Regions from separate parts of the Streptomyces sp. NPDC053750 genome, predicted to be linked through region 4. Evidence: riboswitches for the same ligand, from Rfam matches in the RefSeq annotation. Region 4 holds a riboswitch; each other region holds the start of a gene.

Region 1 (6,272 bases), on a different contig from region 4:
CCGTCGAACCCGCCGAAGACCTCCACGCGGCCGAACCCCACCTCCTCGGCCATCCGCCGCAGCTCCACCGCGCTGTACACGAACCACGTCAAGGTGGCCCGCGTCACCCGCTCGCCCCGGACCAGCACCCACTCGCTGCGCAGCCGCGCCCACTCGTCCAGCACGGTGTCGGTCTGCACCATCACGTCGTCGCCCCGCCGCACCACCTTGGGCGGGGTGACCCTGCGGGCCAGGAGCTCCTTCCCGGCGAGGTCCAGGACGAGCGTGCCGCCGGGCGCCAGACAGGTATGCATGGTGCGCAGCACGCGCGCGTTGTCGGCGGGATCCTCGAAGTACCCGAAGGAGGTGAACATGTTGAGGACGACGTCGAAACCGCCCGGTGCCTCGTACTCGCGTGCGTCGGCCCGCACGTACGTCACCTCGACACCGGCGTCGGCCGACCGCTTGTGTGCCCGGTCCAGCATGGCCGGGCTCAGGTCCACTCCGGTCACGCGGTAGCCGCGGCGGGCGAGCGGCACGGTGAACACCCCCGGCCCGCAGCACAGGTCCAGCACGCGCGCCCCCTGCGGGAAGGCCAGCAGGGGAGAGGTGTCCAGCAGCTCCTCGGCCTGCTCGTAGCGCTGCTCGGAGAAGAGGAAGTCATGGAACTCGGTCCAGAAGTCATCGTCCTGGAATCCGCCCGTCCGTGTCATCGCGCGTCAGTGCTCCTTCATGGTCGCCGTCGGGGACAGGGGGCCGCGCCGTGCGACGGCGCAGCGTGAGCAGCAGAGGGGGAAGCAACAGACACTGGGCGGCTGCCAGCAGCCAGAACCAGCCGGTGTGCCCGGCCCGTTCACCGAGGCCGTACAACTGCCCGCCCAGCACGCCGCTCGCGCAGGCGCCCAGGCCCGCGGCCAGCCGCTGCTGGCCGAAGACCACGGCGTCGGAGCGAGGACTGCGGCGCAGCGCCTCCAGGTCGTTCTTGAGGAACAGCACGATGTCGCCCAGGGTGATCAGCGCTCCGCCCGCCAGCAGTGCCGTCCGGGTACCGGCCGCCAGCACGGCCAGGCCCGCCGCCAGGCCCGTGAAGCCGACCGCGAGGGCGAGGGCGTACGGCATGCGCCGGATCAGGTCGGAGGCGAGCGGCTGTACGACGATGACCAGCGTGAAGCAGAGCAGCAGCACCACGCTGTAGAACGCGCTGGAGGCGCGCTCGACGGCGTACACCGCCAGGAAGTGCTGGAAGTGGAAGTAGAGGTAGAACGCCAGGGCGTTGGCGACGAAGGGCAGGAGTGCCACGCTGGCCAGGAGACCCGAGGGGACCGTTTCCCTTGATCCGGTGGGGTCTTCCCCTTCTGTCCCGGGCAGCCGCGCATGTCCCACCGTGACCGCGAGGAACAGCGCCGTGACGGCCGCGAACAGCCAGCCGGGCGACGACAGGACGAACGGCCCGGCGATCAACGGGCCCACGGCCATGCCCGCGTTGAGTGCCGCGTTGCCCGCCGACAGGTACGCCGGGCGACGCTCGTCGTCGACCCCGTGCACCAGGTACGCCTTGTTCGCGGGCAGGTAGAGCGCGGCACCGCAGCACGTCAGGACCAGCGCCCAGATCGCGAGGGGTGGCCAGCGCAGGGCCAGCAGGAGCCCGGCGAAACCGGCGGTGCGTACGACGAGTGCCCACAGCATCGTGCGGCGCAGCCCGATCCGGTCCGCGAGGGCTCCGCCGACGATGCCGCCGGAGAACTGCACGAGCGATGCCACGGCCAGGACGACACCGACCGTGCCGAGCCCCATCCCGAGCCGTTCGTGCAGGAACACCGACATGAAGGGCAGGACCATGAAGCTGCCGAGCGGAATGAGGAACGAGCTGAGCAGGAGGAACCGCAGTGGGCCGGTGAGCGGGAACAGCGAGGCCCGCAGACCCGCTCCCCGGGCGGCGCGCTCACCCACCGGGCGCCTCCCGGCCGGCCTGGCCGAGGAACGGTTCGGTGAGTACGCACAGGGCGCCCGCGGCGGCCACCGCGCGGTGGGTGGCGAGTTCCGCGGTCTCCGCCTCGGCGTACACGATGCCCGCGTAGCCGCGGCTGTCGCCCAGGTGCTCGATGAGGTCGCCGGCCTGCTTGACCGGGTACCAGGCGGGCGTTCCCGGCATGCCGGTGAGGCGGTCGAGGCCGGCGACGCCGGTGAACACGCCGGGGGCGGCCGGGTATCCGAGAACGAAGGCGACGGCCGGACCGCCGGGCAGGTCCGCGTCCATCAGACCGGGACGGTGGCCGAGCGCGGCCTCGATCATCGCCTCGTACACGTTGACGCCGAGCGCCCGGCACATGCCCTCCCCGACCAGCGCGCCTCCGATCCGGGGATTGACCTCCACCAACTCCGGGCCGTCGGCGGTCAGCACGAACTCCACATGTGCGAACCGGTCGGTGTACCCGATGGCGGCAAGCACCTGATCGAGCCAACGCTCCAACGATGTCCGCTGCGGGCCCGGGAAGGCGACGGGAAAGGCGGTGATCTCCTCCCGGAAGCGCGGCTCCGGTGACATGAGCCGACTGGAGACACCCAGCAGCCTGGTGCGGCCGTCCCAGGTGAGCGTCTCGGCGCTGTACACCGGGCCGCTGAAATACGGCTCGGCGAACAACCGCCCCTTCAGGTCCCGACCGGACGCCTCTGCCAGCGCCGCGTCGAGTTCGCCCTCGTCACGGACCAGCCACACGTTCTGACTCCCGGTGCCCGCCGTGTCCTTGAGAACGAGCGGCAGTCCCGCCTCCTTGAGCAGCAGCCCGCGTGCCTCACGGTCCGGCTCGGCGACTTCGACGGCCCTTCCGCGGGTGAGGCCCGCGTCGTGCAGCCGGTTGCGTACGGCGGCCTTGTCCCGGGTCAGTCGCAGGACGGCTGGATTGAGACCGGGAAGGCCGAGGCGTTCGGCGAGGGCGGCGCCGGCCAGGGTCCAGGTGTCGGTGGAACTGATCAGGCCGCGCAGCCCCGGGACGCGCCGGAGCAGATCGGCGGTTCGTTCCACATCGAAGGTGTCGGTCACGACGACGTCGAGGGCGCCGGCGGGCAGCCGGTCCAGCTCGTAGGCGTAGTAGGCGGGGTCCCGGGTGAGGAGCAGCAGGCGCTCGCCGAGCCGGTCCGCGGCGTGGACCAGATGGCCGAGGCCGAAGGTCAGTGACTCCAGGCAGGCCACGGTCATGCCGCCCGCTCCTTCCAGTGAGCCGGGCAGGGAGTGCGCTGCCACGTCATCCTCGACCAGGGCATGGTCATCTCCTCCGGAGCGCGGATCTCGAGGGGTTTCAGCGCGGCCGGGCCCAGGGCCTCGGCGTGCCGGGCGAACACGCGCTCCACGTAGCGGTGTCCGGTGTCGGCCCCTATCACCAGGTGCAGTCGGTCGGGATGGCGGCGGGCCTCGTACGTCGCCGTCAGATAACCGGCACCGGTGGACAGCCCGGCGAACACCGCGTGCTCGCGCAGCAGGGCGACCGCACCGGCCATGGCGTGGGTGAAGTCCAGCCAGTGCACGGTGTCGTAGATGTGGTGGCGGACGTTGTCGAAGACGATCGACGAGCCGATGCCGGCGATGATCGCCTCGGGATCGTGGTGGTCCTGGCTGCCGAAGGTGACGCTGCCGAAGGGCTGGACGCCGACCAGACGCACCGAGGGGTCCGTGACGCGCAGGCGTTCCACGATGCCGCCGGTCGAGGCTCCGGAGCCCACCCCGCCGACGACGGTCAGTGGTGCGGCCGGGAACTCCGCCGCGATCCGGTCGGCGACCTCTTGGTAGCCGAGGTAGTGGACGTCGTCGTGGTACTGGCGCATCCAGTGGTGATCGGGACGCTCGGCGAGTATCTCGCGCACCCGTCGCACCCGGAGTTCCTGGTCGAGCTTGAGGTTCCGTGACGGTCTGACCTGCTCCACCGTGGTTCCGAGGATCTCCAGTTGGGCGAGGGTGGTGGCGTCGACGGTGGTGGACGCGACGATGTGGCACCGCATGCCGTACCGGTGGCAGGCCAGTGCGAGGGCGTAGGCGTAGATGCCGCTGGAGCTGTCGATCAGGGTCTGGCCCGGACGGACGGTGCCCCGTTCCAGCAGATGGCGGACGGCGGCCAGGGCCGAGTAGATCTTCATCGACTCGAACCGCAGCAGGACCAGGCCGTCGGTGAGCCGGACGAGGTCCGGGACTTTCAGGGCGTCGGCGATGTGGGGGTGGATCACCCGTAGCCTCCTTGGGCGAAGGTGCACTGGTGGCCGAGCGAGTGGAAGAACGCGGAGAGTTCGGACTTGACCTCGGCCCGTGGGCGTGAGGTGAAGAGATAGCCGGCCAGGCAGCCGGTGTGGGCGACGAAGACGCCGTCGGCGCCGAACCGCTCACGATGGGCTTGCAGGCTGCCGAAGGTCGCCTTGGGCAGTACCTCCTGGGACAACGCGGCGCTGGTCGTTGCGGCACGGGCGACGGCGGCCGGGTCACCCGAGTCGAAGCCCTTCAGCAGATCGGTCAGACACCGCTGGTACTCCTCGCCGCGGCGCCGGTAGTGGTCCAGCAGCAGGGGAGTGACGGCGGCGGTGTCCACCGTGCCGGCTTCCGTGACGTAGGCGGTGTGGAAGCCGATGTCCTGGCCCAGCCGCCGCACCACCCGGTGCCGGCCGCTGAGGTACAGGGCGAACTCGTCGAGGAAGACGCTGTCGGCGCGCTCGATGTCCGCCAGGACGCCGAGGACCACGTCCGTGTCGTACGGGAGGGAGAAGACGCGGAACAGGCAGCGCAGCGTCGCCACGATGTCCGCGGTGGAACTGGCCATCCCCACGCCCACCGGCAGTTCGGAGTGGGTGTGCCAGTCGCCCGGGGGCAGGGCGAGGCCGTAGTGGTCCAGGAAGAGCCGGGCCGCTGTTGCCGACTTCTCACCCAGTGCCAGCGGACGCGGTGGTCCGGCCGTCGTCCTCGGTGTGAAGTACACCCAGGAGTGACGGTCCACGGGAAAGGACACCACCGCGATCTCAGGATCGGTGCCTGCTCGCAGCGGTCCCTGGTACAGCTCGCCCAGGGTGCCGTGGCAGACACCGGACACCGTGCCGACAGCCACGTCCGGTTCCTGGAGGACGCCCGCGACGGGTCCGAGGCTCGTTTGTCCCGGTCCGTCGGACGACACGTCGACCCGGGGTCGGTACGGCCGACGCGAACCGGCTGGGTCCCGCACGCCATCCTCCTCCGTACCGGGCCTTGCACACCGACAGGGAAGGAGGCGCGGCCACACGCACGACGTACGACCACCCATACCGCCGACCCAGTCCACGAGGTCACGTGCACAGCCCGCGCGGGACGCGGGCGCAGTGGCAGGTCTTCGGACTCGCGGGCACGTCCGCCGAAAGGGCGGACACCTACCGGCCGTCTCTTCCCCGGCCCTGACGCGGGCCCAGTGACATCGACGGCTTTCGTTCCCACTCACCGCTGCGGGACAGTCCCGGACTCGCACCGGGTTCCCTCTTGCGTCGCACCACCGGGCGTCCGGGCGGACGGGAGGCGCGAACCGACTGCGTGTATCAGCGTAGAGGCGCTCGTATTCCTGCGACAGTGGGGCTTCGGCGGTTGTCTTGAATGTGGAGGGAAGGCGGAAACCAGGTGTGCCACGCTCAGTTCTCGTGGCGGCTCTGGCCGGATAACGCCTCTGGGGATCGCCGTCCCCTCGGCCAGACTTGTTGTCTCACGCCACATGCGCACCGCTGCTGCGATGGCCCGTGCCCGGGAGGCCCCTGATGACGTCAGACGTGAGGCCGGACGAGGACGGGGCAGTAGTCCCGCCCGGACGACGACGGCTTCCCGGTGACCGCGTGGCGCTGCGCGGCGACCTGCGGTCCGCCCTGCCCGACGCCACCGCGGCGGTGGTGGTCACAGTGCTCGTGTTCGCCCTCCTGTGGGCGCGCATGGACTCGGGCGCTTCGGACACCGTCGCGGTCATGCCGTTCATGGACGATCCCGGCACCTACTGGATGTACTTGCTCAGCCAGGCGTTCGGCTGGTCGGGGCTGCTGTGGGCGTGGGGCACGGTCATGCTCGGTCTGCTGCTGTCGGGGCCGCGCCCCGCCCGGCTGCCGGTCTCGCGGCAGGTGCTGGAGCGCTGGCACCGCACCACGAGCCTGACGACCATGGCACTGATGTTCGCCCACGCGCTGATGTTCGCGGCGGAACTCGTGCGCTACGAGACGAAGGTGGACTGGGCGGAGAGGTTGTGGGTGGCCTTCGCCGACAGCTTCGTGCCCGGTTGGTACGACTCCGGCACCGGCCGGATCGCCATCCC
Region 2 (7,308 bases), on a different contig from region 4:
ATCATCCAGGCGACCATGTTATGGATGGAGAGGTAGCCCGCGAGGGACGGGCAGCCGGAGGCGAGGGTCTCGAAGACGAGGACGCCGTCGGAGCGGGTGAGGCCGCTGCCGCCGGACTCCTCGCGGACGTAGACGCCGCCGAGGCCGAGCCCGGCCGCCTTACGCAGTACGTCCACCGGGAAGTGCTTGTCACGGTCCCAGTCCAGGGCGTGCGGGGCGAGGTGGTCCTGGGCGAAGTCCAGGGTGGTCTCGACGAGGGCCTGCTGGTCCTCGGTGAGCAGGGTGCTGTTCATGGCCGCTCAGCCCATCGTGGGGATCGTGAAGCTCGCGCCCTCCCGCAGGCCGGCGGGCCAGCGGGAGGTGACCGTCTTCGTCCGCGTGTAAAAGCGGATCGCGTCCGGGCCGTGCTGGTTGAGGTCGCCGAAGCCGGAGCGCTTCCAGCCGCCGAAGGTGTGGTAGGCGACCGGCACCGGGATGGGCACGTTGACGCCGACCATGCCGGTGTTCACGCGCCGGGTGAAGTCGCGTGCGGTGTCGCCGTCCCGGGTGAAGATCGCCACGCCGTTGCCGAAGGTGTGCTCGCTGGGCAGGCGCAGCGCCTCCTCGTAGTCGGCGGCACGTACGACACACAGCACGGGGCCGAAGATCTCCTCCTGGTAGACGCGCATGGCGGGCGTCACCCGGTCGAAGAGGGAGGCGCCGGCGAAGAAGCCGTTCTCGTGCCCTTCCAGGACGAAGTCCCGCCCGTCCACGACGAGGTCCGCGCCCTCCTCGACCCCGAGGTCGACGTAGGAGCGGACCCGGTCCACGGCGTCCCGGCCGACCAGGGGGCCGAAGTCGGCCTCGGGGTCGTCGCTGCGGCCGATCCGCAGCGCGGCGATGCGCTCCTTGAGCCGGGCCACGAGGGCGTCGGCGGTCTCCTCCCCCACCGGGACGGCGACGGAGATCGCCATGCACCGCTCCCCCGCCGAGCCGTACCCGGCGCCGATCAGCGCATCCACGGCCTGGTCGAGATCGGCGTCCGGCATCACGATCATGTGGTTCTTGGCGCCGCCGAAGCACTGGGCGCGCTTGCCGCGGGCGGCGGCGGTGGCGTAGACGTGCGCGGCGACCGGGGTGGAGCCGACGAAGCCGAGGGCGGCCACGCGGGGATCGTCGAGGAGGGTGTCGACGGTCTCCCGGGCGCCGTTGACGACGTTGAGGACGCCGGGCGGCAGTCCCGCCTCCAGGAACAGCTCGGCGAGCCGCAGCGGAACGGACGGGTCCCGTTCGGACGGCTTGAGGATGAAGGCGTTGCCGCAGGCCAGCGCGGGGGCCGCCTTCCACAGGGGGATCATCGCCGGGAAGTTGAAGGGGGTGACCCCGGCGACCACGCCGAGCGGGGCGCGCAGGGAGTGGACATCGATGCCGGTGCCCGCGTTGTCGGTGAACTCGCCCTTGAGGAGGTGCGGGATGCCCGCCGCGAACTCGACGACCTCCACCCCGCGTTGGATGTCGCCGTGCGCGTCGGCGATCGTCTTGCCGTGCTCGGCGGACAGCAGCCGGGCCAGCGCGTCCTTCTCCCGCTCGACGAGCTGGAGGAAGCACATCATGACCCGGGCGCGGCGCTGCGGGTTCCATTCGCCCCACTCGCGTTGCGCGTGGACCGCGTCGGCGATGACCGCCTCGGTCTCGGCGCGGTTCGCGAGGGGCACCAGGGCCTGCACCTCGCCGGTGTTGGGGTCGTACACCTCGCCGAAGGACCCCGAGGTGCCCGGGGTGCGCTTGCCGCCGACGAAGTGGGTCAACTCGCGCACGGAGGCGCGTTCGTGCTCGCGGACCATGACTGCCTGCTCTCGTCAGGAGGGATCCGGGGATGGCGCACGCCGGTCCGCGCACGCGCACGCAAGTGGCGTACGGATGCCGGGGCGCGAGATCGCGTATGGCCGGAGTCCCGTCAGACGGCGGGCTCACCAGGGTCGTGGGTACACACCGGTGCCATGCGTGTCAGCTCCATCCTCGTGGAAAACACGGAACATCCCGCGGCCGGTATCCTGACTCCCAGATCAGCGCACGCCGTCCGCCTTCCCGACATCCTGCTCGTCAGTGGCGTCCTGCTCGACGGCGTGCTCCCCGGTCACAGTGGCGGGACCGTGCCGGAATCACACCGGCTTCCCTGCACCGCGGGCCTTGTGCTCGCGACTATATAGTTGGACGTCCTAGTAAATCCAGTACCGGGAGCGTGTGCCACGGACACCGCTGGTCAGCGGGGTTCGGAATCAGCCGTCCGGGGTTCGGCGAAGCGCACGGGAGCGCGGAAGCGGGCCTTGCGCGCGGCTCGCCGGAAGGTGGTCAGCACCGCCGGCCCCGCCAGCAGGATGCACACGAGATTGGTGACCGCCCGGCCGGTGTCCCAGCCGAGGGACGTGGCGATGTCGAAGGCGATGTAGCGCTGCCACTGCTCGGTGAAGGGCAGGCCGGGCAGGTAGGCGATGGAGCTGTTCGGGTCCAGGGAGAACGGCCAGAAGGAGAGGTTGAGGAGGAAGCCGAAGAGATAGCCGGACAGCGACCCGTAGACGGCCAGCATCAGCACCTCGCGGCGGCCCGAGGCCCGGGGAAGGAAACCGGCGAGCATCCCGACGAAGGCGCAGCCGAACATCTGGTACGGCATCCAGGGCCCGACCCCGCCGGTGATGAGGGCCGAGGCGAACAGGGAGGTGCAGCCCAGGGTGAAGCCGAAGCCGGGGCCGTAGACCCGGCCGGCCAGGACCAGGACGAAGAAGACGGTCTCGATGCCCGCGGTTCCGGCGCCCAGCGGACGCAGGGCCGCGTTCACGGCGGACAGGACCCCCAGCATGGCGAGGGCCTTGGAGTCGATACCGCCCTCGGCGATCTCCGAGAGGATCACGCACAGGACGAGGACCAGGAGCACGCCGAAGATGAGCGGGGGCACGTAGTTCGAGCCGAACTTCCCGGGGGCGACCAGGAACGGCCAGAAGAAGGCGACGACACCGAGGAACGCCGCCAAGGTCATGACGACGCCGACGCGTGGGGTCAGTCGGATGGCGGCGGTGGTCGTCATGGTCGGGCCGCCTTCACCTGGTCGACGGTCAGATAGGGCAGCGGGGCGAGGATCTTCGCCGTCTGGGGCGCGAACACGGGCGAGGAGACGATGACGTCGGTGGTCGGGCCGTCGTCGACGACGTCCCCCTCGGCCATGACGACGACGCGGTCGGCGGCGCGGGCGGCGAACTCGACGTCGTGAGTGGAGATCACCACCGTCCTGCCCTCCGCCGCGAGGGCGTTCACGACACCGATCAATGCGGTCTTCGCCCGGTAGTCCAGGCCGCGGGTCGGCTCGTCCAGGAGGACGACCTCGGGCGCCGCGGACAGCTGGATGGCCAGGACGAGAGCCAGCTTCTGTCCCTCCGACAGGTCGCGGGGGTGGGTGGCGTCGTCGATGCCCGGGGCGAGCCGGTCCAGGACGGTGCGGGCCTTCGTCGTGGTGCCCGACTCGGTGTCCGCCTGGTCGAGTTCCTGCTTGACGCTCTCCAGGTAGAGCAGGTCGGAGGGGGTCTGCGGGACCAGTCCGACGAGTTGGCGGGACCGGGTGGCGGGAACGTCGCGCGGATCGGGGCCGTCGGCCAGCTTCACCGTCCCGGCGCGGCGCGGGCCCGACCCCTGCAGGGCCCACAGGAGGGAGGACTTGCCGGAGCCGTTGCGGCCCATGAGGGCGGTCACCTCGCCCGCGTACAGGTCGAGGTCGACCTCCCGTACGGCGGGGACGCCGCCGTAGGTGACGGTGATGCCGCGCGCCGTCAGGAGCCGGCGCCGCTCGCCGGCCGGGGCCGGGCGGACGGGGTCCGGGGTGCGGGCAGCCAGTTCGGCGCGCAGGGGGGCGGCCGCACGGCGGGCGTCGCGGATCGACAGGGGCAGGGGTGACCAGTCGGCCGCCCGGCCCAGTTCGACGATCGGTGGCGCGATGGCCGACGTGCGCAGGATCTCGGCGGCGGGACCGATGCGGGCGCGGCCGTCACCGGGGAGGTGGAGGACGCGGTCGGCGTACTGGACGACGCGCTCCAGACGGTGCTCGGCCATCAGGACGGTGACGCCGAGGTCGTGGACGAGACGGGTGACCGCGGCGAGGACCTCCTCGGCAGCCGTCGGGTCGAGGGCGGAGGTCGGTTCGTCCAGGACCAGGACTCGCGGGTGGGCGGTGAGGACCGAGCCGATGGCGACGCGCTGCTGCTGGCCGCCGGAGAGTTCGTGCAGCGCACGGTGGCGCAGGTCGGCCAGGCCGAGCAGGTCGAGGGTCTCCTCGACCCGTTTGCGCATGGTCCCGGGAGCTATCGCCAACTGTTCCATGGAGTAGGCGAGCTCCTCCTCCACGGTGTCGGTGACGAAGCCGTCGATCGGGTCCTGGCCCACCACTCCGACGACGTCGGCCAGTTCGCGGGGCGGGTGGTGGGCCGTGTCCCGGCCGTCGACCGTGACACGGCCGTAGAGGGTTCCGCCGGTGAAGTGCGGGACGAGCCCGTTGACCGCGCCCAGGAGCGTCGACTTGCCGACGCCCGTGTGTCCGACGACGAGGCAGAGTTCGCCCTCGTCCACCGTGAGGTCGACGTCCCGCAGGGCCGGCTCGGGTGTGTCGTCGTACTGGATGGTGACCTGGTCGAAGGTGATCACGGGGCGGCGGCTCTCCGGACGGGAGTGGGCGGGGGCGCGAGGAATCCGGCCGTGCCGGCGAGCAGGATCGCGGCGGTCGGTACGAGGGGCAGGTCGGGCCAGGTGAGAGGGTAGAAAGTGGGGTTGAGCTGGGCGGGGTCGTAGCCGAGGTTGGTGAAGAGCAGGACCGCCGACAGGACGCCGCTGCAGGCGACGGCCCACTCGGGCAGGCGCCAGGGGTCGGGGCGGTAGGTGGTGCGGGTCACGCGCCGCCCGCCCAGGCGCAGGCCCGCCACGCACAGCAGCGCGCCGCACCCCATGGCGGGCAGGCCCAGGAAGGCGGGCGCGGTGGCGTCCAGCAGGCCGTAGGCGCCGGCGCACAGGCCGCACATGCCGAGCAGCATCAAGGCGCCTGTCATCCGGCGGGAGCGAGGGGTGGCGCGTCCGGAACGGCCGTAGCCGCGCGAGTCCATGGCGGCGGCGAGGCGCAGCGAGCGTTCCAGGGCGTCCTCCAGCACCGGGATGACGATGCCGCGCAGGGCCCGCATGCCCTTGGTGTTGCCGGCGCGCAGCTTCCGGGCCCGCACGACGCGCTGCACGCTCTGCACCAGCTGCGGGGCCACGCTGATCGCGACGGTGACGGCGACGCCCAGCTCGTACAGCGCGCCCGGCAGGACGCGCAGGGCCCGCTTGGGGTTGGCGAGGGTGTTGGCGGCGCCGATGCAGCACAGCATGCACGCCAGGCGCAGTCCGTCGGTCGCCGCCGACAGCAGTGCTTCCAGCGAGACCGGCCCGCCGATCTGGATGCCCGCGTACCAGTCGGGGGTGGGGATGTGCGGAAGGGAGAAGAGGAAGTGGTCGTGGGGGGTGATGCCGGTGGCGAAGACGGCGCGGAAGACGACCCGGATCGCCACGACGGTCAGGGCCAGGTACAGGTAGTACTTGAAGCCGCGGGCCCATGGCGCCTCCGTGCGCCGGGCGGTGACGACGTAGGCGAGGACGGCAAGGACAAGGAAGAGCAGGAGTGGGTTGTTGGTGCGGCTGACGGCGGTGGCGAGGGCCAGCGCCCAGACCCACCACGCCATCGGGTGCAGGATGCGCGGCAGCCGCCTGCCACCCCGGTCCGGCGACGCGCCGGACGGGACGGCAGGGGCCTGAACAGTCGTACGGGCCACGCCGCTCACTCGGTGCGTCGGCGTCGGCGGGCCGCGTAGACGGCGGCGCCGCCGATCAGGACGACGAGTGAGGCACCCGTGACCACGGGCAGGATGGAGCCGGAGTCGTGCGGGGCGTCCGCGGCCGGAGCCGCGTCCACCACCTTGGTGCTCGGGCCCGGTGCAGCTACGGCCGAAGAGGTCGCTGTGGCGCTGGGCGTGGGAGAGGGCGTGGCGCTTGCGCTCTTGCTCGGCTCGGCCTTCTTCGTCTCGGACTTCTCGGAAGCCGGTTTCTTCGACGCGGTGGGTGCGGGGCGCTCGGGGCTGCGCCGCTGCGGTGCGGGGCCGGTGTCGACGTCCGGGGGAAGCTCGGGTGCCTTCTCGTCGGAGGGCGGCTTGCCCGTGTCGCCGATCGGCTCGGTGTTGTGGGCGCGCAGTTGGTCCGGGGTGACGGTGGGGCGACCCTTGGTTCCCCCGATGTCGGTGCCGCCGAAGACCCAGAGGTCCACGCTGCCCGGTTTGGGCTTGTAGAGCATGGCGCCGAGCTGGCTGTACTCCCAGGTGTTCTCGCCCCGGTCCGCGTGCCAGTACGACCAGTACGCGGACGCCGGAGGGGTGAGCACGCAGTCTTCCTCGGCCGGAGTCGGGAACTGCTTGCCGTTCTGGTACCCGCTGTAGCCGATGCGGCAGATGAACGCCGGCCCGTCGTGGCCGGTGCCCGTGGTGCGCCAGCCGCCCTGGTTGAGGAGTTCGTAGCCGGTGGTGGGCGTCGTTCCGCAGGAACGGAACAGCGGGCCGCCCCAGTCGCTGAAGTCGACGGCGAGGACGACGCCGGACGTGGTCGTGCACCGGCCCATGGGCTGGGGGTCGGCGGCGGCCGAGGGTGCGGTGACACCGAGCGCGGCGGCAGCCACGGCCAGGGCCGCCGTCGCCCGGGCCGCCGTCCCGGCGAGGCGCGAGCCGATCATCGCCCGCCCTCCGCCATGGCCTTGCGCCGGGCCACGACCGCGACGCGCCACCCGGCCAGCACCATCAGCGCGGCGATCGCGGCCAGGAGTCCGACCTGGACGCCGGTGGAGGCGAGCGCGCCCCCGCCACCGCCCCCGCCGCCGGAAGCGCCGTACCCGCCCGAGGTGTCGCCCGGCGTGACGATGTCCGGGACGCCGTCGCTCGGGTCCGGGGTGGGCTGCGGTGAGGTACCGGCCAGGCTGCGCTCCAGCTCGCCGAAGGAGATGCCGGTGGCGCCGCTCACCGCCTGGGCGGACGCGCGCAGGTCGGAGCCGCGCTGCCCGTCGGCCGAGGCGTTGAAGCCGCCGTCGGGATTCTGCTGGGCGGCGAGGAACTTGCGTGCTCCGGTGATCTCGTCGGCGTACCGGGAGGCGTCGAGGGACAGTCCCTGCACCGCGAGGGCGGTGGAGTTGACCGAGATGCCGACCGTGCCCGGGAAGCCACCGCCGGGCAGCTGCCGTGAGGCCAGCCAGGCCAGTGCCCGGTCGACGGCTCGCTCGGC
Region 3 (7,308 bases), on a different contig from region 4:
AGTGGCCGTAGAGGGTGCGCCGTGCCACGCCGGCCGCCGCGGCGATCTCCGTGAGGCCGGCGTCGGGATCGCGGCTCAGTTCCCGCTCGGCCGCGCGCAGGATGCGGGCGCGTGTGGTGGTCACGTCGATACCTCGTCCGTACCTCGTCCGTACCTCGGTCCGTCCCCGTTCGTATCTCGTCCGGAAGGGGGTACCCACCATATTTGCACGTCCGTGTGCAACAAACTACCCTGGCGGTTGTCTGCACATCCATGGGCAATTAAATATCCAGCCCGGCCCGCTCGGCCACGTCCCCGGGAGCCCTCATGCCCCTCCTAGCCACCACACCCGTCGAGAAGATGACCGGGCCCTACGCCCGGCGCTGGTGGGCGCTCGTCGTGCTCTGCCTGAGCCTGCTGATCGTCGTCATGGCCAACACGTCCCTGATCGTGGCCGCCCCGGACATGACGGCCGACCTGGGCCTGAGCAGCAGCGACCTGCAGTGGGTCATCGACGGCTACACCGTCCCGTACGCGGCGCTGATGCTGGTGCTGGGCTCGATCGGCGACAAGTACAGCCGCCGCGGCGCGCTGATCGCCGGTCTGGTCGTGTTCGCGGGTGGTTCGGTGATGGGCAGCCTGGTCGACGAGACGGCGCTGGTCGTCACGGCCCGGGCGATCATGGGCGTCGGCGCCGCCGTCGTCATGCCCGCCACCCTGTCCCTGCTGGTCGCGGTCTTCCCGAAGGGTGAACGGGCCCGCGCCATCACGGTCTGGACCGCCACCTCCGGTCTCGCCATCGCCGTCGGCCCGCTGGTCGCCGGATGGCTCCTGGAGGACCACGCCTGGGGCTCGACCTTCCTGGTCAACGTCCCCATCGCGGTCGCCGCCGTCGTCGGCGCGCTGTTCCTCGTCCCGCCGTCCCGGGCGGAGGGCATGGGCCGGATCGACTATGTGGGCGGCCTGCTCTCCATCGTCTCCGTCGGCAGCCTGGTCTACGCGACCATCGAGGGCCCGTACTTCGGCTGGGGCGCCGGCCCGGTCGCCGCAGCCGTCGTCGCCGGGGTCGGCCTGATCGCCTTCGTGGCCTGGGAACTGCGCCACCCGCAGCCCATGCTGGACGTGCGGCGCTTCCTGCTGCGGCCCTTCAGCGGCTCGATGCTGGCGGTGCTGTTCTTCTTCTTCGGCACCTACGGCGCCATCTACTACGCCACGCAGTTCCTGCAGTTCGTGCTCGGCTACGGCGCGCTGGAGACCGGCGTACGGCTGCTGCCGCTGGCCGGTGCCGTGTTCGTCGGCGCCGCGGTGACGGGGAAGCTGACCCCGAAGCTGGGCGTCAAGGCCATGGTCGGGTCCGGCATGGTGATCGGCACCGCCGGTGTCTTCCTGCTGGTCCTCATCGATAAGAGCTCGACGTACGCCGACTTCCTGGCCCCGATGCTGCTGCTCGGCCTCGCCATCGGCCTCAGCGTCTCCCCGGCCACCGACACCATCATGGGCTCCTTCCCGGAGAGCGAACTGGGCGTCGGCGGCGGCGCCAACGACACCGCGCTGGAGCTCGGCGGCTCACTCGGCATCGCCGTCCTGGGCTCCCTGCTCGGCACCGCCTACCGCGACGAACTGGCCGGCCTGGTGGGAGACCGGCTCCCGGCCGCCGCGCTGGACGCCGCCCAGGACTCGGTCGGCGGCGGACTGGCCGTCGCCGAGCGGCTCGCGACGAACCCGTCCGCAGGACCGCAGCAGGCGCAGGCCCTCGCCGACGCCGTGAACCAGTCCTTCGCCCACGGCGTCGCCACGACCAGCCTCGTCGGCGGGATCATCATGGCCGCCGGCACCCTGATCGTCCTCGCCGTCCTGCCCGGCCGCCGCGCCGGCGCCCGGCAGCAGCCGGAGGAGAAGGGGGCGGCCGACGCCCGGGAGGCGGAGTACAGCGACTCCGCACGCTGAGGCACCCCGGCCGCCCCTGCCGCCCTGGCCGTCAGTCGGTCAGGGCGGTCAGGGCTGCCAGTTCCTCCGGCGTCCGCGGTCCCGCCGCCGAGTCCGCCAACAGCCCCCGTGCGCGCAGCAGTCCGGCCGCCGCCACGCCCCACGGCAGGCGCAGCCCGGCCTGCCGCAGCAGCTCCGTGCGGGCCAGCGTCGCGGCCGTCGGGCCGGTGTGCACACCGGCCGGGGTGAGCAGGGCCGCGTCGTCGGACCAGCGCAGGGCGAGGTCGACGTCGTGGGTGGCCATCACCACGGTGGTGCCGCCCGCGCGCAGCCGGTCCAGGGTGGTGAGCAGCCGCTCCTGCCCGTCCGGGTCGAGCCCGGCGGTCGGCTCGTCGAGGATCAGCACCCTCGGCCGCATCGCGACGGCACCGGCGATCGCGGTCCGCTTGCGCTGCCCGTACGACAGCAGATGCGTGGGCCGGTCGGCCAGCGCGGCGATGTCCAGCGCGACGAGCGCCTCGTCGACCCGGGAGCGGACCTCCCCGTCGGACAGGCCGAGGTTCAGCGGCCCGAAGGACACGTCCTGGCCGACGGACGCGGCGAAGAGCTGGTCGTCCGGGTCCTGCACCACCAGCTGCACCGTGGTCCGCAGCCGGGTCAGTCCCTTGCGGTCGTACGTCACCGGCGCCCCGTCGACCGTCAACGTCCCGGCGTGCGGCCGCAGTCCGCCGCTGAGCAGCCGCATCAGCGTGGTCTTGCCACTGCCGTTGGGGCCCAGCAGCGCGAGCGCGCGCCCCTCGCGCACCGCGAAGTCCAGGCCGGTGAGCACCTCCGGGCCCTCCTCGTACCCGAAGGACACGCCGCGCAGGGCAACCAGCACCGACGCGGTCGTCGCCGTCGTCTCGATCGTCTCGCTCACGACAGTGGCCTTTCCAGTACGAAAGTGAGGGCGGCCAGCGCCGCCAGCAGCGCGACGCTCGCCGCCGTGAAGGGCACGGAGACGCGGGCCTCGGGGACCAGGACGCGCAGGGTGCCGTCGTAGCCGCGCCCCGCGAGCCCCGACTGGAGCCGCGTCGCCCGGTCGAAGGCCCGCACGAACGCCGTGGCGCCCAGCCCGCCGAGCGAACGCCACGCTGCGGCCCGCGTGGTGTGGCCCAGCCGCGCGGCCTGCGCCTCACGGATCCGCCGCATCGAGTCCAGCAGCAGGAAACTCATGCGGTACGTCACCAGCGCCACGTCGACCACCGGCGCCGGCACCCCGGCCCGCACCAGACGGGGCAGCAGGTCGGACATCGGCGTGGTGAACGCGAACAGCAGCACCCCGAGGGAGGCCGCCGAGGTGCGCAGCAGCAGCTCACCGGCGCGCACCGGGCCGCCGTCCGCCGCCGTCAGGAACCCGTCCGGACCCCCGACCTGCACCAGCAGCGGCAGCGCCCCGGTCACGCAGAAGCCCAGCGGCACCCGGTACGCCCGCCACAGCCGGCGTCCCGGCACACCCGCCGGACCGAGCAGTACGGCGAGCGCGGTGACCAGCACCAGCGCCGCGCCCGGCCAGGCCGGCAGGGAGATCGCCAGCACGGTCAGGCCGAGACCGAGCACGGCCTTGTCCACGGGATGGCGGCGGCGCCACCGACTGCTGTGCGCCGCCGCGTCGATCGGCAGCACTCAGTCCCCCGCGGGGGCGTCCCGCAGCGCCTCCACTGCCCGCGCCTCGCCCTGTCGCCGGCCCCGGCGCAGCCCGAAGTAGTACGCCAGCACCCCCGCACCGATCGCGGCCTGCACGGCGAACAGCGCCGACTCGATCTCCCCGGACGGCGGCTCGTACAGCGGGGAGAACCACGGCTCGTAGTCCGGCTCGATCTCGGTGATCGCCGTCTCCGCCTCGGCGTCGGCACCGGCGAACGGCTCCTCCTTGTGGTCGCCGAGGCCCAGCACCAGCGGCAGCACCGCGAGCGCGGCCACGGCGAGCAGCAGCAGGGCGTTGATCTTCGCGTTGCGACTCATCGGGCCACCGCCTGTCCCTTGGTCCCCTTGGCTCCCGTGGTCCCCGTCTTCGTCAACAGCACGCCCAGCCGGGTCAGTTCACCCTTGCTGGACTGCACCAGCAGCCGCATCACGACCACCGTGAGCAGGCCCTCGCTCACCGCGAGCGGGATCTGTGTGACGGCGAAGATGGACCCGAACTTGCCGAGCGCGCCCAGGAACCCGCTGCCCGGGTCCGGGAAGGCCAGCGCCAGCTGCACGCTGGTGACGCAGTAGGTGGACAGGTCGGCGACGAACGCCCCGCAGAACACCGTGACCATCAGCGGCACGTCGTAGCGGCGCAGCAGTCTGTAGACCGCGTATCCGGCCCAGGGGCCGACGATCGCCATCGAGAAGACGTTGGCACCGAGCGTGGTGAGCCCGCCGTGCGCGAGCAGCAGCGCCTGGAAGAGCAGGGTGATGGTGCCCAGCACCGCCATGACCGGCGGCCGGAACAGGATGGCGCCCAGACCGGTGCCGGTGGGGTGCGAACAACTTCCGGTGACGGACGGCAGTTTCAGGGCCGACAGCACGAACGTGAAGGCCCCGGAGGCGCCGAGGAGCAACGTGCTCTCCGGGTGCTCCCTGACCTCACGGGTGAGTGACCGTACTCCGTGGACGACGAACGGCGCGGACGCGACACCCCAGGCGATCGCGTGCGCCGGTGGCAGAAAGCCCTCGGCTATGTGCATGGCTCAGCAGACCCTCTCCAGCACCTCGTGGATGGACGACGCGCCTTGGCCGGTCTCCTGGCTGACGGGTACCACACGCCCGTGCTCCGCCTTCCCGGATCGCAAGCGATCCAGTGGCTGCCCGCGAGGGCCGGAGCCGGACTTCCCGATTCACAGTGGCGAGGGCCGCACCGGCATCACACCGGATTTCCCGTTCACCAAGGCGTGGCGACAGTAGTGCTCCCACGGGGGTGGTGACAAGCGGGCCTCCGCGCCGGCCGGACTCCGTGCCCGCCCGGCTCGCAGGCCTCGGGGCTGCGCAAAGAGCCGTCAGTCACGTTGTTCAGGTGGGTCCCGTTCCGTCCGCCGGACCACCATGTCGCGCACCCGCCGGCTCAGCGCGGTCGCCGCGGCGGTGAGGAACACGAAGGTGTAGAGGATCTGCAGGATGGTGACGACCCGTGCCGCCTCTCCCCGCGGGGTGATGTCGCCGTAGCCGACGGTGGCGAGCGTGACCACGGTGAAGTACAGAGCGTCGACGCGAGTGCCCAGGCCGGTGAACTGGCCCGGCTGCTTGGCGAGGGTGTAGTAGGCGGCGGCGAAGACGTGCATGCACAGAACGATCAGCAGCGCGATGAACAGACCGGGCCGGGTGCCCGGCCGCTCGACGAGGACGTCACGGACCTCGCGGACCAGCAGCACGGCCACGAGGATCAGCAGCACGGTGAACAGCAGCCAGCTCAGCACGGGGCGCTCGGGGCCCAGGTGGTCGAGGGGGAGCAGGAAGTAGGCCACGACCATGGCCACGGCGGCACCGGCCCGCCAGAGCCAGGGCCGGGCCGCGCGCCAGGTGGCACGCGGTGGGGTGCGGCCCTTTCGGCCGGGGGCGGCCCGACGCTCCGTCACGGTGCCGTCTCCGCCGCCGGCCCTCCGGCCGCCGCCGGCCCGGGTTTCGGTCCCGGCTCCGGTTTCTGGCCCGGCCCCGGCCTCGGCCCCGGTCCCGGTTCGGGCCTCGGCCCCGGTCCCGGTTCGGGCCCCGGCCCCGGCCCCGGTTCGGGCCCCGGCCCCGGCCCCGGTTCGGGCCCCGGCCCCGGTCCTGAGCCGGGCCCCGGTCCGGGTCCCCGCCCCGGCTCCCCACGCCGTACCAACTGCGAGACGATCAAGGCGACGACCGACGCGATGACGATCAGCGGCATCTGGTCGTACGCGTCACCGCCCATCAACAGCACCGCCAGGACCGAGCTGGCCAGCGGCAGGCCCGTCACCGCGGCCGCGGCGGCGGAGATGCCGAGGGCGAGGGCCGGGGTCGGGCCGAAGCCGGGCAGGCCGGAGCAGGCCATGGCCGTCGCCGCGCCCAGCAGTACGGCGGGGAAGATCGGGCCGCCGCGCAGACTGCCCAGCGCGATGCCCCAGGCCAGCCCCTTGCACGCGACCAGCGCGACCAGCGCGCCCACGGACCAGGCATGCGGATGCGCGGCGAGCTCGGCGAGGGTGGCCTGGCCGGACAGCGCGGCCTCGGCCGGGGAGCGGCCGGTGATCAGCGCGTACGCGGCGAGGCAGACGCCGACCGCGGTGGCACAGGCGACGGTGCGGACGGCCGTGCGGTGCCGCGTCCAGGAGACGGTCCGGTGGCCCAGCTCGCGGGCCAGCGCCACCAGCACCGCGATCAGCGCCGCCGTGGGGACGCCCCACAGGAAGTCGCCCGCGTCCGGATTGACGGCCGGCGGCAGGTCGTGCAGGGCGAGCGCGCCGATCTTCAGGCCGGTCCACTGCCCGAAGCCGGTGAAGACCAGTGCGCCCGTCGCGGTGGCCAGCAGACAGGGCAGCAGCAGCGCGACCAGCTGCGTCCCCGCGAGCCCCGCCCCCTCGATGAGCAGCACCGCCGCCGCCACCGGGCCGCCGAGGATGGTGGAGATGGCGGCGGTGGAGCCGGCGGTCGCGAGGATCGCACTCGCCCTCGGGTCACGGGCCGCGCCCGCCCGCCGCACCGCCAGCAGGGCGAGTCCGCTGCCGACGGCCATCAGCGGGGCCTCGGGGCCCAGCACCACGCCGAGCGGCAGCGTGGCCAGCGCGGCGAGGACGGCGCCGGGCAGCGCACGGGGGCCGACGGGCGCGCCGCCCAGCCCGTTCACCGGCAGATGGCCCCCGGCGCCCGGCATCCGGGTGACGATCGGTGCCAGGATCAGCCCGGCCAGCACCAGCGCGGGCAGCGGCCACCACCAGGGCGGCGCGTCGTATCCGGCCGCCTCGGGCAGTGACGTCCACAGCCAGTGCTCGAGCTCGTGCTGAAGGCCGACGAAGAAGAAGCAGGCCAGCGCGATGGGCACGCCGAGCAGCACGCACAGCAGCAACAGCCGCAGGTAGCCGGGGCTGAGCAGGGTGCGCCGCAGGGACTGCTCGGCCCGGGCCGGCCCCGCGTTCGCCGGCGCGGGCTGCGTCGTCACGGGTTCTCCTTCGTCCGCCTCACCCCTCGGCGCCCGGTCCGGCGGTCCGTCGTGCCCGTTCGCTCGTGTCCGTTCGCATGTGTGCCTCAGTAAACGCGAGCAAGGAAGGGGCCGCATGCGCACGACGCCGTCCCGGGCAGGGCACGGGAGGGGCCACCGACCCCCGTTCACCCTTTCGGCAGACCCGCGTGGCCGGGCGGCGCCGCGGCCCGCAGGCTCGGAGTGACCTGTCGGTGCCCCGGGGGCGCCGCTGGGCGCAGGCCCGC
Region 4 (7,308 bases):
TTTTCGCCGCGACCGCGATCCGCCGGAACGCCGTCTCCATGTCCCCGCGCGCCGCCCGGCCGTCGAGCCCGCGCCCGTAGGCGTAACCGCCCCACACCGCGTACACCTCGGCGAGGTCGGCGTCGGAGCGCCAGTTGCGGGCGTCGATCAGCGGGAGCAGACCGGCGCCGTACGCGCCCGGCTTGGAACCGAAGATGCGGGCCGTCGCGCGCCGCCGGTCGCCGTGCTCCGCGGTGTCCTCGTCGGCGTGGGCGCGGACGAAGTTCTGCGAGGCCGGCTCGTCCAGCTCCGCCACCGCCCGCACCGCGTCGTCGATCAGCCCGACGACGTGCGGGAACGCGTCCCGGAAGAACCCGGAGATGCGCACCGTGACGTCGATCCGCGGCCGGCCCAGCTCCTCCACCGGCACGACCTCGAAGCCCGTCACCCGGCGCGACGCGTCGTCCCACACCGGGCGGCAGCCCAGCAGCGCCAGGATCTCGGCGATGTCGTCGCCCTGGGTGCGCATCGCGGACGTGCCCCACACCGTCAGGCCGACGGACTTCGGGTACTCGCCCGTGTCCTGCAGATACCGCTGCACCAGCGAGTCCGCCAGCGACTGGCCGACCTCCCAGCTCAGCCGGGACGGGATCGCCTTGGGGTCGACGGAGTAGAAGTTCCGGCCGGTCGGCAGCACGTTGACCAGACCGCGGGTCGGCGAACCGGACGGCCCGGCCGGGACGTAACCGCCGTCCAGGGCCCGCAGGATGTGGCCGATCTCGTCCGTCGTCCGGGCGAGCCGCGGTACGACCTCGGTGCAGGCGAACTCCAGCACCGCGACCGCGTCGGGCAGTTCGGCGCCGAGCACCTCCCGCACCAGACCCGGCACCGCCGCGGTGTCCCAGTCCCGGGACTCCATGCCCTCCGCGAACCGCCGGCACAGCTGCTCCAGCAGGTCGATCGCGTCGGCGGCCGAACGCGCCGGTCCGTCCACCAGGTCCGTCAGCTCCACCGGCACCTTCACCGGGGCGCCCGGTTCGGCCAGCAGCTCCTTCTCCACCAGCCCGAAGTGCTCGGCCAGCGAGGCCCGCAGCCCCGGCAGGGCGTTCGCCTGCCCGCCCCACACCTGCGAGGCCCGCAGCACCGCGAGCACCAGATTCACGCGCGGCTCGCCGACCGGACCGCCACCGAGGATGTGCAGGCCGTCCCTGATCTGTACGTCCTTGATCTCGCACAGATAGCCGTCGATGTGCATGACGAACTCGTCGAAGTCGTCGTCGTCCGGCTGGTCGTCGACATGCAGGTCGTGGTGGAGTTCGGCCGCCTTGACCAGCGTCCAGATCTGCGCACGGACCGCCGGGGCCTTCGTCGGGTCCAGGTCGGAGACGAGCGCGTACTCGTCGAGCAACTGCTCCAGCTTGGCCAGGTCGCCGTAGGTGTCGGCGCGCGCCATCGGCGGCACGAGGTGGTCGACCACGGTCGCGTGTCCGCGCCGCTTGGCCTGGGTGCCCTCGCCGGGGTCGTTGACGATGAACGGGTAGATCAGCGGCAGGTCGCCGAGGACCGCGTCCGGGGCACAGCCGGCGCTCAACCCCAGCCCCTTGCCCGGCAGCCACTCCATCGTGCCGTGCTTGCCCATGTGCACGATCGCGTCGGCGCCGAAACTGTTCTCCAGCCACCGGTACGCCGCCATGTAGTGGTGCGACGGCGGCATGTCGGGGTCGTGGTAGATCGCGATCGGGTTCTCGCCGAAGCCGCGCGGCGGCTGGATCATGACCACGACGTTCCCGAACTGCAGCGACGCGAGCACGATGTCGTCCCCGTCGACGTACAGCGAACCCGGCGGCTCGCCCCACGCTTCCCGCATCCCGTCCCGCAGCTCCGGGTCCAGTTTCTCGAACCACGCCCGGTAGTCGGCGAGCGGGACCCGCGCGGGCGCCGCGGCCAGCTGGTCCTCCGTCAGCCACTCGACGTCGTGACCGCCGGCCTCGATCAGGCGGTGGATCAGCTCGTCGCCGCCGGAGGGGTACCCGGTGACCCCGTATCCCGCGTCCCGCAGCGCGTCGAGGACCCGGACCGCGGACGCCGGGGTGTCGAGCCCCACCGCGTTGCCGACGCGGGAGTGCTTGGTCGGATACGCGGTGAAGACCAGCGCGAGCTTCTTGTCGGCGTTCGCCTTGTGCCCCAGCGCCGCGTGCCGTACGGCGATACCGGCGACCCGCCCGGCCCGCCCGGGGTCGGCGACGTACACCGGTACCTCGTCCGGCCCCTGCTCCTTGAAGGAGAACGGCACCGTGACCAGACGCCCGTCGAACTCCGGGATGGCGACCTGCATCGCCGCGTCCATGGGGGACAGGGCCGCGTCGGACTCCTCCCAGGCGGCCCGGGAGGAGGTGAGGCAGAGTCCCTGCAGCACCGGCACGTTCAGGTCGGCGAGCGCGCCGATGTCCCAGGCCTCCTCGTCGCCGCCCGCCGACGCCTGCGAGGCGTGCGTGCCGCCCGCCGCGAGGACGGTGGCGACCAGCGCGTCGGCTCGGCCGAGCAGGTCGTACAGCCCGCTGTCCGCGCCGCGCAGCGAACCGCAGTAGACGGGGAGCGCGTTGGCGCCGCGCGCCTCGATCGCGTCGCACAGCGTGTCGACGAAGGCGGTGTTGCCGCTGAGCTGGTGGGCGCGGTAGAAGAGCACGCCGACCGTCGGGCGGCCCTCGACGAACGGGCGCTCACCGTGCAGTCCGTACTCCGGCATCTTCTGCGGTTCGTCGAAGCCCTCGCCGGTCAGCAGCACCGTGTCCGACAGGAACCGGGCGAGCTGCGTGAGGTTGGCCGGCCCGCCCTCGACCAGGTAGCGCAGCGCCTCCGCCACCACGCCGGCCGGCACCGAGGACTCGGCCATCAGCTCCGCGTCCGGGACGCTCTCGCCGCCGAGCAGGACGGTCGGGATGCCGGCGGCCTTCAGCGCGGCGAGCCCGTCCTCCCAGGCGCGCTTGCCGCCGAGCAGGCGTACGACGGCGAGGTCCGCGCCCTCGACGAGCGCCGGCAGCTCCTCCCGTACGTCGACCCGGGTCGGGTTGCCGATCCGGTAGGCGGCGTCCGACGCGCGGGCCGCCAGCAGGTCCGTGTCGGCGGTCGACAACAACAACACTGTGCTCATGCGGGCGCTCCCGGTGGAATGAAGGGCAGTCCTTGTGGCGCGCCGGACTCGATGAGCCGCCACAGCGCGTCCGTGTCCGCGTGGTGTTCGATCAGGTCGCCGAGCCGGTCGAGCTGCTCCTCGCGCAGCGCGGCGAACGAGGTGCCGGGCGCCGGCACGAAGCGGCGGCCCGCGGCGGCGGCCACCTCGCGCAGGAAGGCCCGCCGGAAACCGTCCGACTCCAGCGAGCCGTGCCAGTGCGTGCCCCAGGTCTGGCCGACCCGGCAGCCGTCCAGGCTGTGTCCTTCGTCATCAGAGATGAACGCGTCACCGCCCGTCACTTCGGCGACCCCGTGGTGGATCTCGTACCCCTCGACGGGCTCGCCGAGGGCCTCGCCCACCGGCCGGGTGAGGGTCTTCTCGCGGGCGAACCGCACCCGCACGGGCAGCAGGCCGAGCCCGTCCACGTGCCCGGCGCGCGATTCGACCTCGTCCTCGATGTGCTCGCCGAGCAGCTGGAAACCGCCGCAGATGCCGAGCACGGGCCGCCGCTCGGCCACCCTGCGTGCGATCGCGTCCGCGAGCCCCCGCTCCCGCAACCACTGAAGCGCCCGGACCGTGCCCCGCGTCCCCGGCACGATCACGAGGTCGGCGTCGGCCAGCTCCTCCGGCCGGTCCACGAACCGCACCACGACACCCGGTTCGGCGGCCAGCGCGTCCACGTCCGTGAAGTTGGACATCAGCGGGATCGCGCAGACGGCGACCCGCAGCACGTCCTCGCCGACCGGCGGCGCGACGACGGACTCCCGCACGGTCCCGCGCAGAGAGACCCGCAGCCCGTCCTCCTCGTCGATGCCGAGCCCGTGCCGGAAGGGCAGGACACCGTACGTGTGCCGCCCGGTGAGCCCGTGCAGCATCTCAAGACCCGGCTCCAGCAGCGACACGTCACCGCGGAACTTGTTGACGAGGAACCCGGCCACCAGCGCCTGGTCCTCGGGCGCGAGCAGCGCCACCGTCCCGAAGAACGAGGCGAAGACCCCGCCCCGGTCGATGTCGCCGACCACCAGCACGGGCAGCCCGGCGCCCCGGGCGATCCCCATGTTCACGATGTCGGTCCGGCGCAGGTTGATCTCGGCCGGACTGCCCGCCCCCTCGCAGATCACCGCGTCATACGTGCCCCGCAGTTCGGCCAGACAGTCCAGCACGGTGCCGAGCAACTGCTGCTGCCGTCCGCCGTGGTAGCCGCGGGCGCTCATCTCGCCGACCGGCTTGCCGAGCAGCACGACCTGGCTGCTGCGCTCGCCGCCCGGCTTGAGCAGCACCGGGTTCATCTGCGCGGTCGGCTCCACCCGGCACGCCTGGGCCTGCATGGCCTGCGCCCGCCCGATCTCGGCGCCCTCGCGGGTCACGAACGAATTGAGGGACATGTTCTGCGCCTTGAAGGGCGCGACCTTCACGCCCTGCCGCACCAGCCAGCGGCAGATCCCGGCGGTGACGACGCTCTTGCCGGCGTCGGAGGTGGTGCCGGCGACGAGGAGGCCACCGCTCATGACGTACGTCCCTTCGTGAGAACCCGGCGGCCGAGCAGCCGCGCGCCCGCGCACACGCCCAGCGCCAGCCAGCCCACGCGCCGGGAGAGCCGCACGGCCCGGTCGATGTCGCCGCTACCGGCGCGGACGGCGCGCCCCGCCGCCCCGTTGAGGACGGGCCGGTGTTCGACCCGCCCGCCGTAGGAGAGCGTCCCGCCGAGCCGCACGCCCAGGGCGCCCGCGAACGACGCCTCGACGGGCCCGGCATTGGGACTGGGGTGCTGGGCGGCGTCCGCGCGCCAGGCCCGTACGGCGCCCCGCGGGTCGCCGCCGGCCACCGTGGCCAGTACGGCGGTCAGCCGGGCCCCCGGCCAGCCGGCCAGGTCGTCGAGCCGGGCCGAGGCCCAGCCGTACCGCCGGTACCGGGGGGACTTGTGGCCGACCATGGCGTCCAGGGTGTTCACGGCCCGGAAGCCGAGCAGCCCGGGCACTCCGCCCACGGCGCCCCACACCAGCGCGCCCACCACCGCGTCCGAGGTGTTCTCGGCGACGGACTCCACGACCGCGCGGGCGATCCCGTCGGCGTCCAGGGCCTGCGGGTCGCGCCCGCACAGGTGGGGCAGCCGGGCCCGGGCCGCCTCGACGTCCCCGGACTCCAGGGCCCGCCCGACGGCGCGCGCCTCCCGGGCGAGCGAGGTCCCGCCGACGACCGCCCAGGTGGCGGCGCCGGTCAGGGCGACGGAGGCGACGGGGGAGCGGCGTACGGCACGGGAGGCGGCCAGCCCGAGGGTGGCGGCGCCACCGGCGCACACGGCGGTGTGCAGCGCGCCCCAGCCCCGGTGGTCACGCCACAGCACCCGTTCCACGGCACCCGCGGCACGACCGAACGCGGCGACCGGGTGTCCACGGCGTGGATCACCGAGGAGGAGGTCACCGAGGAGGCCGGCGGCGGCGCCGTACGCGAAGACGCGTTCGGCAGGCACGGGCTCAGCCGGTCACACGGTCAGGCAGGTACCTGGTACTGAACGTCGATCGGCAGCCGAGCATCGCGTTGCGTCCTCACTCAGGGTGTCCACGCCCTGGTTCGAAGAGACCGGCGGTGAGAGTTCCTGGCTCCCGGGGATCTGCTCCCCGGTCACAGTGGCGGGACCGCGCCGGATTCGCACCGGGCTTCCTCTCCTGCCGCCGTAGATGGCTCCGGAAGTCCACCACGGCCCGCGAACACCCGTCAACCTGGCGTTGACCTGCGACGGGGGAGTGTGCGAAGGCCCACACGCGGGCGGTGTGCGCCGGCACGGAAAGAGGCGGGGCGCGGGACGGTTGCAGTCCGTCCCGCGCCCCGCCTCGTCGGCGTGTGCGGTGAGTCCGTCGAGGGTCAGGCGACGATCAGGTAGATGCCGTACGCCACCGCCGCCGCGCAGGCCGCGAAGCACGCGTACGCGCCGGTGACCGCGAGGCCCGCGGAGCCTCCCTCGGCGGCGGCCCGCTCCTGGCGGGAGAGGCCGGCGATGCCGAGGGTGAACAGGCCCACCAGGGCCACGGTGACCACGAGGCTGACCCCGAAGACGGAGCCGAGGGCTGCCCAGTCGATGCTCATGGAGGTTCTCTTCCGGCTCAGACGGTGGTGGCGGGCGACGGGGCGGCCGCGGCCTTGGTTTCGTGCGCCGGGGCCGGGACGGTGGCCGCCGGCTCCTCGGTCGTGCCCGTCGGGGGCGGGGACACGGCGGCCATGGCCGTGGTGACCACGCCGGCCGGCTCGGGCTCGTCGACGTCGACGACGTTGGTGTGGTCGACGACCTCGCGGCGGGAGATCTTCCAGATGGCGGCGCTGGAGACGACCAGGAAGCCCGCGACGAGCGCCGTGCCCCAGTCGCCGAAGCCGCAGACCCACTCGGCGAGCGCGGCGACCAGGGCCGCGGCCGGCAGGGTCAGACCCCAGGCGACGAACATCCGGGTGGCCGTGGACCAGCGGACCACACCGCCCTTGCGGCCGAGGCCCGCGCCCATCACGGCGCCGGAGACCGAGTGCGTGGTGGAGAGGGAGAAGCCGAGGTGGGAGGAGGCCAGGATGACCGTGGCGGCGCTGGTCTGGGCGGCGAAGCCCTGCTGCGGCTGGAGGTCGGTCAGGCCCTTGCCCATGGTGCGGATGATGCGCCAGCCGCCGAGGTAGGTGCCGAGCGCGATGGCGACGCCCGCGGACAGGATGACCCACATGGGCGGGTCGGAGTCGGGGGCGAGGGCGCCGCCGGCGACCAGGGCGAGGGTGATGATGCCCATCGTCTTCTGGGCGTCGTTGGTGCCGTGGGCCAGCGAGACCAGGCCGGCGGAGGCGATCTGCCCGGCGCGGTAGCCCTTCGCGGCGGCCTTGCCGTCGGCCTTGCGGCCGAGCCGGTACGTCAGCCGGGAGCCCAGCATCGCCGCGACGCCCGCGACGATCGGGGCGGCGATCGCCGGCAGGAGCACCTTGGTGACGAGCACGTCGCCGTGGACCGCGCCGACGCCGGCCGAGGCGACGGCGGCACCGATCAGACCGCCCATGAGGGCGTGCGAGGAGCTGGACGGCAGTCCGACCAGCCACGTCAGCAGATTCCAGAGGATCGCGCCGACCAGGGCGGCGAAGATGACCTCGGGACGGATGCCGGTCTCGTCGACGAGACCCTTGGAGATCGT

Evidence for each region. Region 4 has a riboswitch for cobalamin ahead of ACIGO6_RS32775 (cobalamin biosynthesis protein). Riboswitches for the same ligand answer to the same signal wherever they lie in the genome.
Region 1: linked by a shared signal. The riboswitch ahead of ACIGO6_RS06005 (hypothetical protein) and the one ahead of ACIGO6_RS32775 (cobalamin biosynthesis protein) in region 4 are both predicted to bind cobalamin.
Region 2: linked by a shared signal. The riboswitch ahead of ACIGO6_RS06090 (CoA-acylating methylmalonate-semialdehyde dehydrogenase) and the one ahead of ACIGO6_RS32775 (cobalamin biosynthesis protein) in region 4 are both predicted to bind cobalamin.
Region 3: linked by a shared signal. The riboswitch ahead of ACIGO6_RS10820 (energy-coupling factor ABC transporter permease) and the one ahead of ACIGO6_RS32775 (cobalamin biosynthesis protein) in region 4 are both predicted to bind cobalamin.

Annotation. Positions count from the first base shown of each region.
Region 1 covers NZ_JBITXB010000002.1:127,280-133,551, forward strand. The annotation lists gene ACIGO6_RS05985 (class I SAM-dependent methyltransferase) at 1-692, opposite strand, end outside; gene ACIGO6_RS05990 (MFS transporter) at 661-1,929, opposite strand; gene ACIGO6_RS05995 (ATP-grasp domain-containing protein) at 1,922-3,175, opposite strand; gene ACIGO6_RS06000 (cysteine synthase family protein) at 3,172-4,194, opposite strand; gene ACIGO6_RS06005 (hypothetical protein) at 4,191-5,060, opposite strand; cobalamin riboswitch at 5,309-5,474, opposite strand; gene ACIGO6_RS06010 (ferric reductase-like transmembrane domain-containing protein) at 5,731-6,272, shown strand, end outside.
Region 2 covers NZ_JBITXB010000002.1:147,481-154,788, reverse strand. The annotation lists gene ACIGO6_RS06095 (acyl-CoA dehydrogenase family protein) at 1-293, opposite strand, end outside; gene ACIGO6_RS06090 (CoA-acylating methylmalonate-semialdehyde dehydrogenase) at 300-1,823, opposite strand; cobalamin riboswitch at 2,006-2,187, opposite strand; gene ACIGO6_RS06085 (ECF transporter S component) at 2,243-3,061, opposite strand; gene ACIGO6_RS06080 (ABC transporter ATP-binding protein) at 3,058-4,665, opposite strand; gene ACIGO6_RS06075 (energy-coupling factor transporter transmembrane component T) at 4,662-5,828, opposite strand; gene ACIGO6_RS06070 (hypothetical protein) at 5,825-6,766, opposite strand; gene ACIGO6_RS06065 (prenyltransferase/squalene oxidase repeat-containing protein) at 6,763-7,308, opposite strand, start outside.
Region 3 covers NZ_JBITXB010000003.1:308,464-315,771, forward strand. The annotation lists gene ACIGO6_RS10795 (TetR/AcrR family transcriptional regulator) at 1-124, opposite strand, end outside; gene ACIGO6_RS10800 (MFS transporter) at 307-1,926, shown strand; gene ACIGO6_RS10805 (ATP-binding cassette domain-containing protein) at 1,958-2,824, opposite strand; gene cbiQ (cobalt ECF transporter T component CbiQ) at 2,821-3,570, opposite strand; gene ACIGO6_RS10815 (energy-coupling factor ABC transporter substrate-binding protein) at 3,571-3,909, opposite strand; gene ACIGO6_RS10820 (energy-coupling factor ABC transporter permease) at 3,906-4,619, opposite strand; cobalamin riboswitch at 4,649-4,836, opposite strand; gene ACIGO6_RS10825 (potassium channel family protein) at 4,929-5,399, opposite strand; gene ACIGO6_RS10830 (chloride channel protein) at 5,501-7,042, opposite strand.
Region 4 covers NZ_JBITXB010000016.1:56,550-63,857, reverse strand. The annotation lists gene cobN (cobaltochelatase subunit CobN) at 1-3,130, opposite strand, end outside; gene ACIGO6_RS32780 (cobyric acid synthase) at 3,127-4,659, opposite strand; gene ACIGO6_RS32775 (cobalamin biosynthesis protein) at 4,656-5,621, opposite strand; cobalamin riboswitch at 5,721-5,864, opposite strand; gene ACIGO6_RS32770 (hypothetical protein) at 6,014-6,235, opposite strand; gene ACIGO6_RS32765 (anion permease) at 6,253-7,308, opposite strand, start outside.